DNA from 3 places in the Comamonas trifloxystrobinivorans genome. Region 2 is predicted to be linked to each of the others. Evidence: predicted binding sites of a transcription regulator. Region 2 holds the regulator's gene; each other region holds the start of a gene.

What was found. The regulator FNR, encoded in region 2, switches genes on or off when oxygen is low (the NO sensors DNR and NnrR bind a similar motif). The targets are predictions, from matches to a motif close to TTGATNNNNATCAA.
Region 1: ACFIQF_RS03400 (oxygen-binding di-iron domain-containing protein) is a predicted target of FNR. The motif match lies at 1,416-1,429, and genes of this name have one in related genera.
Region 3: ACFIQF_RS14555 (OmpW/AlkL family protein) is a predicted target of FNR. The motif match lies at 1,550-1,563, and genes of this name have one in related genera.

The regions. Positions count from the first base shown of each region.
Region 1 is NZ_JBHZGV010000003.1:18,084-21,285, forward strand. It holds gene ACFIQF_RS03385 (penicillin-binding protein 1A) at 1-709, shown strand, start outside; gene cyaY (iron donor protein CyaY) at 805-1,134, opposite strand; gene lptM (LPS translocon maturation chaperone LptM) at 1,147-1,359, shown strand; gene ACFIQF_RS03400 (oxygen-binding di-iron domain-containing protein) at 1,487-2,293, shown strand; gene msrQ (protein-methionine-sulfoxide reductase heme-binding subunit MsrQ) at 2,283-2,927, opposite strand; gene msrP (protein-methionine-sulfoxide reductase catalytic subunit MsrP) at 2,969-3,202, opposite strand, start outside.
Region 2 is NZ_JBHZGV010000009.1:154,256-157,457, reverse strand. It holds gene hemN (oxygen-independent coproporphyrinogen III oxidase) at 1-925, opposite strand, end outside; gene fnr (fumarate/nitrate reduction transcriptional regulator Fnr) at 1,077-1,799, shown strand; gene ACFIQF_RS12540 (universal stress protein) at 1,945-2,388, shown strand; gene ACFIQF_RS12535 (malonate--CoA ligase) at 2,516-3,202, opposite strand, start outside.
Region 3 is NZ_JBHZGV010000011.1:46,493-49,694, forward strand. It holds gene ACFIQF_RS14550 (O-acetylhomoserine aminocarboxypropyltransferase/cysteine synthase family protein) at 1-630, shown strand, start outside; gene ACFIQF_RS14555 (OmpW/AlkL family protein) at 787-1,401, opposite strand; gene ACFIQF_RS14560 (DUF808 domain-containing protein) at 1,635-2,642, opposite strand; gene ACFIQF_RS14565 (3-hydroxybutyrate oligomer hydrolase family protein) at 3,074-3,202, opposite strand, start outside.

The DNA of each region.
Region 1 (3,202 bases), on a different contig from region 2:
CCCGAAGAAGGCCCAGGAATGGGTGACCAAGTTCGGCTTTGATGCCGAAAAACACCCGCCCTACCTGCCCATGGCCTTGGGCGCCGGTGCCGTAACGCCCATGCAGATGGCCGCAGGCTATTCGGTGTTTGCCAACGGCGGCCACCGCGTGAACCCGTATTTGATCGCGAAGATCACCGACCACCGGGGCAACGTGCTGTCCGAATTTACGCCGCCTGCAGTGGAAGACTTGCCACGTGCCGTCGATGCACGCAATGCCTTTGTGATGGATTCGCTGCTGCAAGATGTGGCGCGCTACGGCACCGCCGCCAAGGCGCAAGCCCAGCTCAAGCGCCCCGATATCTACGGCAAAACCGGTACCACCAACGATTCGGTCGACGCCTGGTTTGCCGGCTTCCAGCCCACCAATGCAGCCGTGGTGTGGATGGGTTACGACAACCCACGCAGCCTGGGCGCACGCGAGTTTGGCGGCGGCCTGAGCCTGCCCATCTGGATCAGCTACATGCAGCACGCACTCAAGGGCGTACCTGTGGCGCAGATGACGCCGCCAGGCGGCCTGGTGAACATGGGCGGCGAGTGGTATTACGAGGAATACGCTCGCAGCGCCCCCAACCTGGGCCTGGACACCCCCATCCCTGGCGCCACCTCTCCCGTGCCGGCACCCAATGCCGAAGAGCGCAACAAGATCTTGGATCTGTTCCGCGACTGAGTCCGCCCCAAACCTCAAAACAAAGAGCCCCGCAGTCTGCACTGCGGGGCTCTTTGCTTCAGGCCTCTCCAGACCGAGCCTGGAGCGGCACTTGTTTACACCCGGAAGACCAATGCCATGCCCGCTTGCGCGCTGGCATCGCGACTCAGGTCGGCATAAAAATCATTGCCGGTTTTGGTGTCGCGCCAGTTCTGTCCATCGAACTTGTAGTGGTAACCGCCCGATTTGGCGGCCATCCACACCTCGTGCAAAGGCGGCTGCAGATTGATAATGATCTGGCTGCGGTTAGCGAAAGTGAGCGTTACCATACCACCCACACGCTGGGCGTCGATATCGGCTTCGGTCTCATCGTTGATGCGGTCGCAGCTTTGCTCCACCGCCAGCAGCAGCTCCTCGGCCGTGTCCAGGTATTCAAGTTCGGTCATTACAATAGTTCTATGCGGAGTATTTCTCAAATTGTATGCAGGACGATTGTCCTTGCCAGCGGTGCGGCAGTCTTGGTGGCCTGCGGCCAAAAAGGCCCGCTCTACCTGCCCCAGGACCCGGCAGCGGCCAATCGCGCCACCTTACCCCAAACGCTGGACCCGCGCACGGATACGCCAGAACTCGTCATGCAGCCAGCCCCTGCTCGCCCAGAGCAAAAACAGTAGCAGCAAATGCTCACCAGCAAAGCTTGGCAAGTCGCCCAGGCTCATTAGCCCTCTGCTTGAGTTACATCAAGCCTCCGCCATTCACACGCAGTTACAGTCGCGTGTTGCTAACTAATTGGTAGAAGAGATGGCTTTGGAACCCGTGGAGCTGTACCGCGACGATCAGCACGCCTGTCTGATGTTCACCGACCTCGTCGAGGAGGACGCGCAGGCCGTGCAAGCCAACCAGTTCCTGATCGTCGACCATGGCACCGGCGCCATCATCGACCCGGGCGGTAACCTGGCCTTCAACGAGCTGTACATGGGCATGGTGCGCCACTTCGCGCCCCACAAGCTCTCGTACCTGATCGCCTCACACGCGGATCCGGACATCATCGCCTCGCTCGACCGCTGGCTCACCTCCACCAAGGCATCGCTGGTCATCTCCCGTGTGTGGGAGCGTTTTGTGCCGCACTTCACCAAGGTGGGCAAAACCGAGAACCGCGTCATCGGCGTGCAAGATGCCGGGGGCATTTTGCCGCTGGGCCAAAGCCAATTGCACATCTTGCCTGCGCACTTCATGCATGCAGAAGGCAATTTCCACTTCTACGATCCGATCAGCCGCATTCTCTTTACCGGCGACCTGGGTGTCTCGCTCACCGATGGCTATCTCGCCCGCAAGCCCGTCACCGATCTGGCGCCGCATATCCCTCTCATGGAAGGCTTCCATCGCCGCTACATGGTGTCCAACAAAGTGCTGCGCCTGTGGGTGGCCATGGCGCGCCAGCTCGATATTTCGCTGATCGTGCCGCAGCATGGCGCGCCCATCATGGGCAAGGCGATTGCGCAGTTTTTCGACTGGCTCGATCACCTGATGTGTGGTATCGACCTGATGGACAACCAGAGCTACAGCCTGCCGCAAACGCCAATCTCGCCTCTGCCCGTCAAGGCTTAGGCGCAGTTTGCCCGGGTCGCCGCACTGCTTCTACCCGCTTGCGGCGCCTTGTCCACAGCACACGCGCCAGCAGCAATGCCGCCAAGATACCGCCGTACAGCCAGACCTCGCCAAACTGCTGTTTTCCGGTTCGCATCCAGAAAAAGTGCAGCACCGCCAAGACCGCCACCGCATACACGCTGCGGTGCAACTGCTGCCAGCGCTTACCGCCCATGCGCCGTAGCAATGCCGGCACCGAAGTAACAGCCAGGGCCAGCAAAAGTAGCCAGGCCAAACTGCCTACCAGGATGAAGGGGCGCTTGGGCAGATCCGCCACAATGGCCACCCAATCCAACCCCATGTCGAAAACCAGATACGCCAGCCAATGCAGGCTCGCGTAGAAGAAGGTGTAAAGCCCCAGCATGCGCCGGTATGCCGCCAGTTGCGGCCAATGGAGCCACTGCCGCAGTGGCGTAATGGCTAGCGCCAAGCACAGAAAGCGCAAAGCCCATTCACCCAGCGAGCGCAACAAAGCCTCTGCAGGATTGGCCCCCAGCCCATCGCTGGCGGCCAGATAAAAAAGCCAAGCGGCAGGCGCGCAGCACAGCAGGTGCAAGGCCAGGCGCAGCAGCTTTTTGCCAATGGTGGTTTGCATGGGTTGTAGACGCTAACGCAGCACACGCTGCGGTTGTTGCTTTAAAAGTTTTTCTTCAAATCCATGCCGGCATACAGCTGGCCGACCTGCGCTTCGTAACCGTTGAACAACAAGGTTTTATGCCGCTTGGCAAACAGGCCGCCTTCGCCAATGCGGCGTTCGGTTTCCTGGCTCCAGCGCGGGTGCGGCACGCTGGGGTTCACGTTGGAGTAAAAGCCGTATTCGTTGCGTGCCGCCTTGTTCCAGGCTGTGCCCGGCTCTTTCTCGGTCAGGCG
Region 2 (3,202 bases):
GGCGCCCTTGGCGCTTGGCCACGGCCAGCCCATCGCCAGGCAAAGCAAAATGGTCCATGCCCACATAGACATAGCCCGCCGCCTGCAGACTCTCCAAAGCCATCGCCAACATGGACAGCTTGTCGACCGGGTTGGGCAGCTCCTGCACAGCAATGCGGCGCTGGGGCTTGAAGCGCTCGGGCAAATGTGCATAGGCGTACAGCGCAATGCGATCGGGGCGCAGCAGACAGACTTGCTCCATGGTGCGGGCAAAACTGGCCGGTGTTTGCTGCGGCAGGCCGTAGATCAAATCGATATTGATGGACTCAAAGCCGATGGCGCGCGCCTGCGCCACCAAATCAAACACCTGCTCGGCGGGCTGCTCTCGGTGCACGGCTTTTTGCACCTGCGGGTCAAAATCCTGCACGCCAAAGCTCAAACGGTTAAAGCCCACACTGTAGAGATGGCGGAGTCGCGCCGGCGTCACTGTTCTGGGATCGACCTCTATAGAGTATTCGCCCCCCGGCTGCAGCTGAAAGCGTGCACGCACCATTTCCATCAGGCGTGTGAGTGCTTCATCACTCAGGAAGGTTGGCGAGCCGCCACCCAGATGCAACTGGCTGACAGGCTGATTGCTGCGGCAATGCGCCAACTGCAAATCGAGTTCGCGCTCCAGATAGTCCAGGTATTCGTCGGCGCGCTCGGGGTGCTTGGTGATAATCTTGTTGCAAGCGCAGTAGTAGCACAGCGACTCGCAAAACGGTATGTGCACATACAGCGACAACGGCACCAAACGGCTACCCAAACCAGCACTGCGCTGCTCCAGCGCTCGTCGGTAGCCATCCGCATCAAAGGCTTCAACAAAGCGGTCTGCGGTAGGATACGAAGTGTAACGCGGGCCGGATACATCGAACCGGCGCAGCAAGTCGGGGGTCAAGGCCATCATGATCTCTCTTCTTTTAGAAGCTGCAATGTGCCGCAAGCGGACGCCCATGTCCTTGACTTATGTCAAGGATCATTTTTACGCCTCCGTACACAATGAGGCTAAGTGTGGAACCTTTGTTTCTACACAATTTTTTGTAACCGGATATTGACACATGACACCCAACGCGATCAAAGTGGCCTGCTCCAACTGCAATCTGCGCGAGTTGTGCATGCCCGTCGGCCTTTCATCCGATCAAATGGATCGTATTGACGAGCTTGTTGCCACCCGCCGCAGAATCAAACGAGGAACCGCCCTGTTCCGCAATGGCGAGGCTTTCAACTCGCTCTATGCGATCCGCACCGGTTTTTTCAAAACCACCATCGCCACCGAAGATGGTCGTGACCAGGTCACCGGCTTCCAGATGGCGGGCGAGATCATCGGGCTGGATGGCATCGTCAACGACCGCCATTCCTGCGACGCGATTGCGCTGGAAGATGCGGAAGTCTGCGTCATGCCCTATTCCACGCTCGAAGAGCTCTCGCGCGAAGTCAACGCGCTGCAGCACCACGTGCACAAGGTGATGAGCCGCGAGATCGTGCGCGAGCACGGCGTCATGCTGCTGCTGGGCAGCATGCGTGCAGAAGAGCGCCTGGCCGCCTTCCTGCTGAACCTGGTGCAGCGCCTGCACACGCGCGGCTTCTCGCAGTCCGAGCTGATCCTGCGCATGACGCGCGAAGAGATCGGCAGCTACCTGGGCCTGAAGCTCGAAACCGTCAGCCGCACTTTCTCGAAGTTCGCCGAAGAAGCCATCATCGAAGTCAAGCAGCGCCACGTCCGTATTCTGGATACGGACAAACTCCATGCGCTGGTTAACAACCAGCACTGCGGCGTGTAATCACAGCGCCAAAACACCTGCATCAGTGCTGATTTGGCGCAAAGTCTGGTAGTTATGCATGCGCTAAGGTGATCGGCTCGCTGCAACCAGTGCTCGCCAACTTTTCCCGGCGGGTGCTCTAGCCCACACCAAAAAGGAGCTGCTGATGTACCACCATATTCTGCTTGCCACCGACGGATCGGAACTGTCCAACAAAGCGGTGCAACACGCACTGGCACTGGCCAAACTGGGCAAGACGCAAGTCACCGCCGTCAATATTTCGCCCAACTATCCGCGCAGCTATTTTGAAGGCAGCACGAATGCTGATCCGGCCGAGATCGCCCGGGTGCAAAAAGGCTGGCTGGATTCGGCGCAGGCCGTGGTCGACAAAGTGGTGGCCGAAGGCGCCAGCGCGGGTGTGCCCGTCAAGGCCCTGGTGGTGCAGTCCGATCTGGTGGCCGAGTCGCTGCTCCGAGTGGCCGACAGCGAGAAGTGCGATCTGATCGTCATGGCCTCGCACGGCTACAAAGGCCTCAAGCGCCTGCTGCTAGGCAGCGAAACCCAGCATGTGCTGACGCACGCCAAGGTGCCAGTGCTGGTACTGCGTTGATCGCATAAGCACAATTACAGGCCCACGCGCCCAACCCCCCAAAAAAAGAGAAGGCTCCCGGCCTTCTCTTTTTTGCGTCCATGGACACCATTGCAGCCGCCAGCTGGGCTGACGGCTGTGGCCGGATTCAGGCCTTGAACAGATCCTGGTACTGCGCGCGCAGCAGGTTTTTCTGCACCTTGCCCATGGTGTTGCGAGGCAGCTCGGCCACCACAAAGCAGCGCTTGGGGATTTTGAAATTGGCCAGCTGGTTTTTCAGCGTGCTGATGATGCCGTCCGCATCCGGGCTCTGGCCGGGTTTGGCAATCACCACGGCCACGCCGACTTCACCAAAATCCGGGTGTGGCACGCCTACCAGCGCACTTTCGGCCACGCCGGGCAGCTCGTTGATATAGCCTTCGATCTCGGCCGGATAGACGTTGTAGCCGCCCGAGATGATCAGGTCTTTGCTGCGGCCGACAATCGTCACATAGCCGCGCTCGTCGAGCTTACCCACGTCGCCGGTCTTGAACCAGCCATCGGCGGTGAACTCTTCGGCCGTTTTCTCCGGCATGCGCCAGTAGCCGCTGAACACGTTGGGCCCTTGCACCTGGATATTGCCAATCTCACCCACCGGCAAAGCCTGGCCATCGTCGCCATGCACACGTACGCCCACGCCGGGCAGCGGAAAGCCGACGGTGCCACCGCGGCGCTCGTCCTGGTGGTTGTAACGGCTGTCGGCGCGGTAAGGGTTGGAGACCAGCATGATGGTTTCGCTCATGCCGTAGCGCTCCAAAATCGTGTGGCCGGTGCGGGTTTGCCACTCGCGGAAAGT
Region 3 (3,202 bases), on a different contig from region 2:
ATTGTGGACAGCGGCAAATTCCCCTGGGCCGAGCACAAGGCACGCTTCAAGCGCCTGAACGAGCCGGATGTGAGCTACCACGGCGTGGTCTACACCGAAGCACTGGGCCCTGCCGCCTTCATTGGCCGCGCCCGCGTGGTGCCGCTGCGCAATATGGGCGCCGCCATCTCGCCACAAAACGCTTTCCAGATTTTGCAAGGCATCGAGACCCTGGCGCTGCGCATGGACCGCATCTGCGAAAACACGCAAAAGATTGCCGAAGCACTGCAAAAACACCCCAAGGTGGAATGGGTGCGTTACGCCGGCCTCAAAGACCACCCGGACCACGCCATTGTGCAAAAGCAATCGGGCGGCCGCGCCTCGGGCATTCTGTCCTTCAGCCTCAAAGGCAGCGAAGGCCGTGCCGCCGGCGCCCGTTTTCTGGATGCGCTGCAGCTGTTCACGCGCCTCGTCAACATTGGCGATGCCAAATCGCTGGCCACGCACCCTGCCTCCACCACGCACCGCCAGCTCGATGCGGCCGAGCTGGCCAAGGCCGGCGTGACCGAAGGCATGGTGCGCCTGTCGGTCGGCATTGAACACATTGACGACCTGCTGGCCGATCTGGACCAGGCGCTGGCCCAGGTGTAAAACCAGCACCGCTGGCGCTTGCCCGGGCAGCGCCAGCGGCTGGCTCCTTGAACATTTTTCCGGTTTGGAGCCAGAGCATCCCAACCGGGAAACAAAAACACAAAAGGCATGCTGTTGTCAGCATGCCTTTTGTTTTTGGCTAAAGCCTGTTGTGGCTTAGAAGCGGTAGCCCACGCCCACGCCCACCAGCCATGGGTCAACCTTGAACGAGCCGACCTTGGTACCGGCCGAGCGCACGTCGGTCTTGATGTAGACCTTCTTCACGTCGAAGTTCAGCGACCAGTTCTTGTCGAGTGCGTAGTCAAAGCCCACTTGCACGGCGCCGCCGAAGCTGTTCTTCTTGATCGAAGGATCCAGCGCATCACGCACGGCGGGAGCAAAGCGCACATTGGAGAAGCGCGTGTAGTTCACACCAGCGCCCACATAAGGCTTGAAAGCGCCAAAGTTGGTGAAGTGGTATTGCGCCAGCAGCGTGGGTGGCAAGTGCTTGAGCGTACCGATCTTGCCCAGGCCGTCAGCGCGCAGATCGTGCTTTTGCGGGTAGGTCAGGATCAGCTCGGCTGCGATGTTGGGCGTGAAGAAGTACGACACGTCAAACTCGGGGATGGTCTTGTTGTTGATCGACAAGCCCAGGCCGGTGGAATCCTTGTTGGCGCTATCCAGGTGCACGGCGCGTACGCGGATCATCCAGGGGCTTTGTGCCTCTTGTGCCATGGCGGCGCCAGAAGTGAAGGCGCAAACAGCGGCTGCAGCCAACATCATTTTTTTCATCGTTGATACCCTCTTGCGAAGCTGGTCGCGTGGATTGAGAAACGGTTGGATTGAGCGCCAAGCCCGGCAGCACCTTGGAAGTGTCTGCTGCCTGCGGCGAGGCGGCTATCCATGTCCGTTATCATCAACAACCGGCTTTGCAACAGACTTGATACAGATCAGTTGCCTCTGCAGCTAACGCAAAAAAGGCGGCTGGGTGTTGTCCAGCCGCCTCAGTTCTTGGAAAAAGCTTTTCAGTGTGCGCCGCCGCGCACCTTGTGCCAGGCCTCCACGCACAGCACTACCGCGCCACCAATCACCGCGCCCACCACCACGTGCACCAGCGTTGGCACCACGGCAGCCACCACGCCGCCCTGCGGCACGATGCTTTGCGCCACCCAGTGCTCGATCGGCCCGATGCCGTGCACCAGCAAGCTGCCGCCCACCATGAACATGGCCGCCGTGCCCACAATCGACAAGCCGCGCATCAGCCAAGGCGTAAAAGCAATCATGCCGCGCCCCAGAGCGCGCGCTGCTGCGCTTTGCTTGGCCATCAGCCAGCTGCCCATATCGTCCATGCGCACAATCATCGCCACCAGGCCGTAGACGAACACGGTGATCGCGACAGCCACGGCCACTAACACGGTGAACTGCTCCCACAGCGGCTTGGTAGACACGGTGCCCAATGCGATCGCCATGATCTCAGCCGACAAAATGAAATCCGTGCGCACCGCGCCAGCCACCTTGGACTTTTCGTATTCCACAGGATCGAGGTTCTTCTCGGTCGCTGCCCGCACGGACGAAGGCGCAACCCCCATCTGCTCGGCCTTTTGCACCTCGGCAATGACGTCGGCCGCCTCATGTTTTTGCTGCTTGTCGAAAAGATGCAGGATCTTTTCCACGCCTTCAAAGCACAGAAAAGCGCCGCCCACCATCAGCAGCGGCGTTATCAGCCAGGGCGCAAAAGCACTGATCAACAATGCGGCCGGCACCAGCACCACTTTGTTCTTGAGCGAACCTTTGGCCACCGCCCAGACCACCGGCAGCTCGCGATTGGCCTTGACGCCAGTCACCTGCTCGGCGTTCAGCGCCAGGTCATCGCCCAGCACGCCGGCCGTCTTTTGCATGGCCACCTTGGTTTGCGTGGCCACGTCGTCCAGAATCGCCGTGCTTTTGCCCGCCGCCGTCTTGCTCATCAGCGCCACATCGTCGAGCAAGCTCGCGATATCGTCCAGCAGCATCAATAAACCTGCACCAGCCATCCACCAACTCCTTGAAAAAAAGCTGGCAAATCATAGCGATTTCAATGCTCAGCAGCAGGGCAAAACCACGCCTGTTCTACGTTTTGTTGGATTCGGTTCACAAAACTTTATACGACGGCTGTCAACGCCTGCGCGGGTTTACCCGTTGAACACGCATCTCCACCAGGAGTTGAAAGGAAACCCGATGAACACTGTATTTGCTGTATGGCCTGAAGACGAACGTGACCGCAAGCGCGCTCCCGCCCGCCTGTGATGCACGACCTGCAGGCAAGGCGATGCCGGCAACCAAGGGCCGGAATACATCGCACCTGAGTTCACTGTAGTTACTCTTTATTTCCATCTTTGCCCCGCTCTGCGGGGCTTTGTTTTTGGCGCAGTGCCCTGCACCAAGCACACGGCACCTGGCCGCATGCTCGGTGTTCAGGTTGCACTCAGTCCGGCAAAACAATGCTGCCGCTGGCCACGGTAATGGCATCGCCCGCGCCGGCTACGGCTTTGTAGGCGGGCACGTTGCTAGCACTGATCGGGTTGGCTGCGCCTGGCGTGCCGCCGCGTGGCGT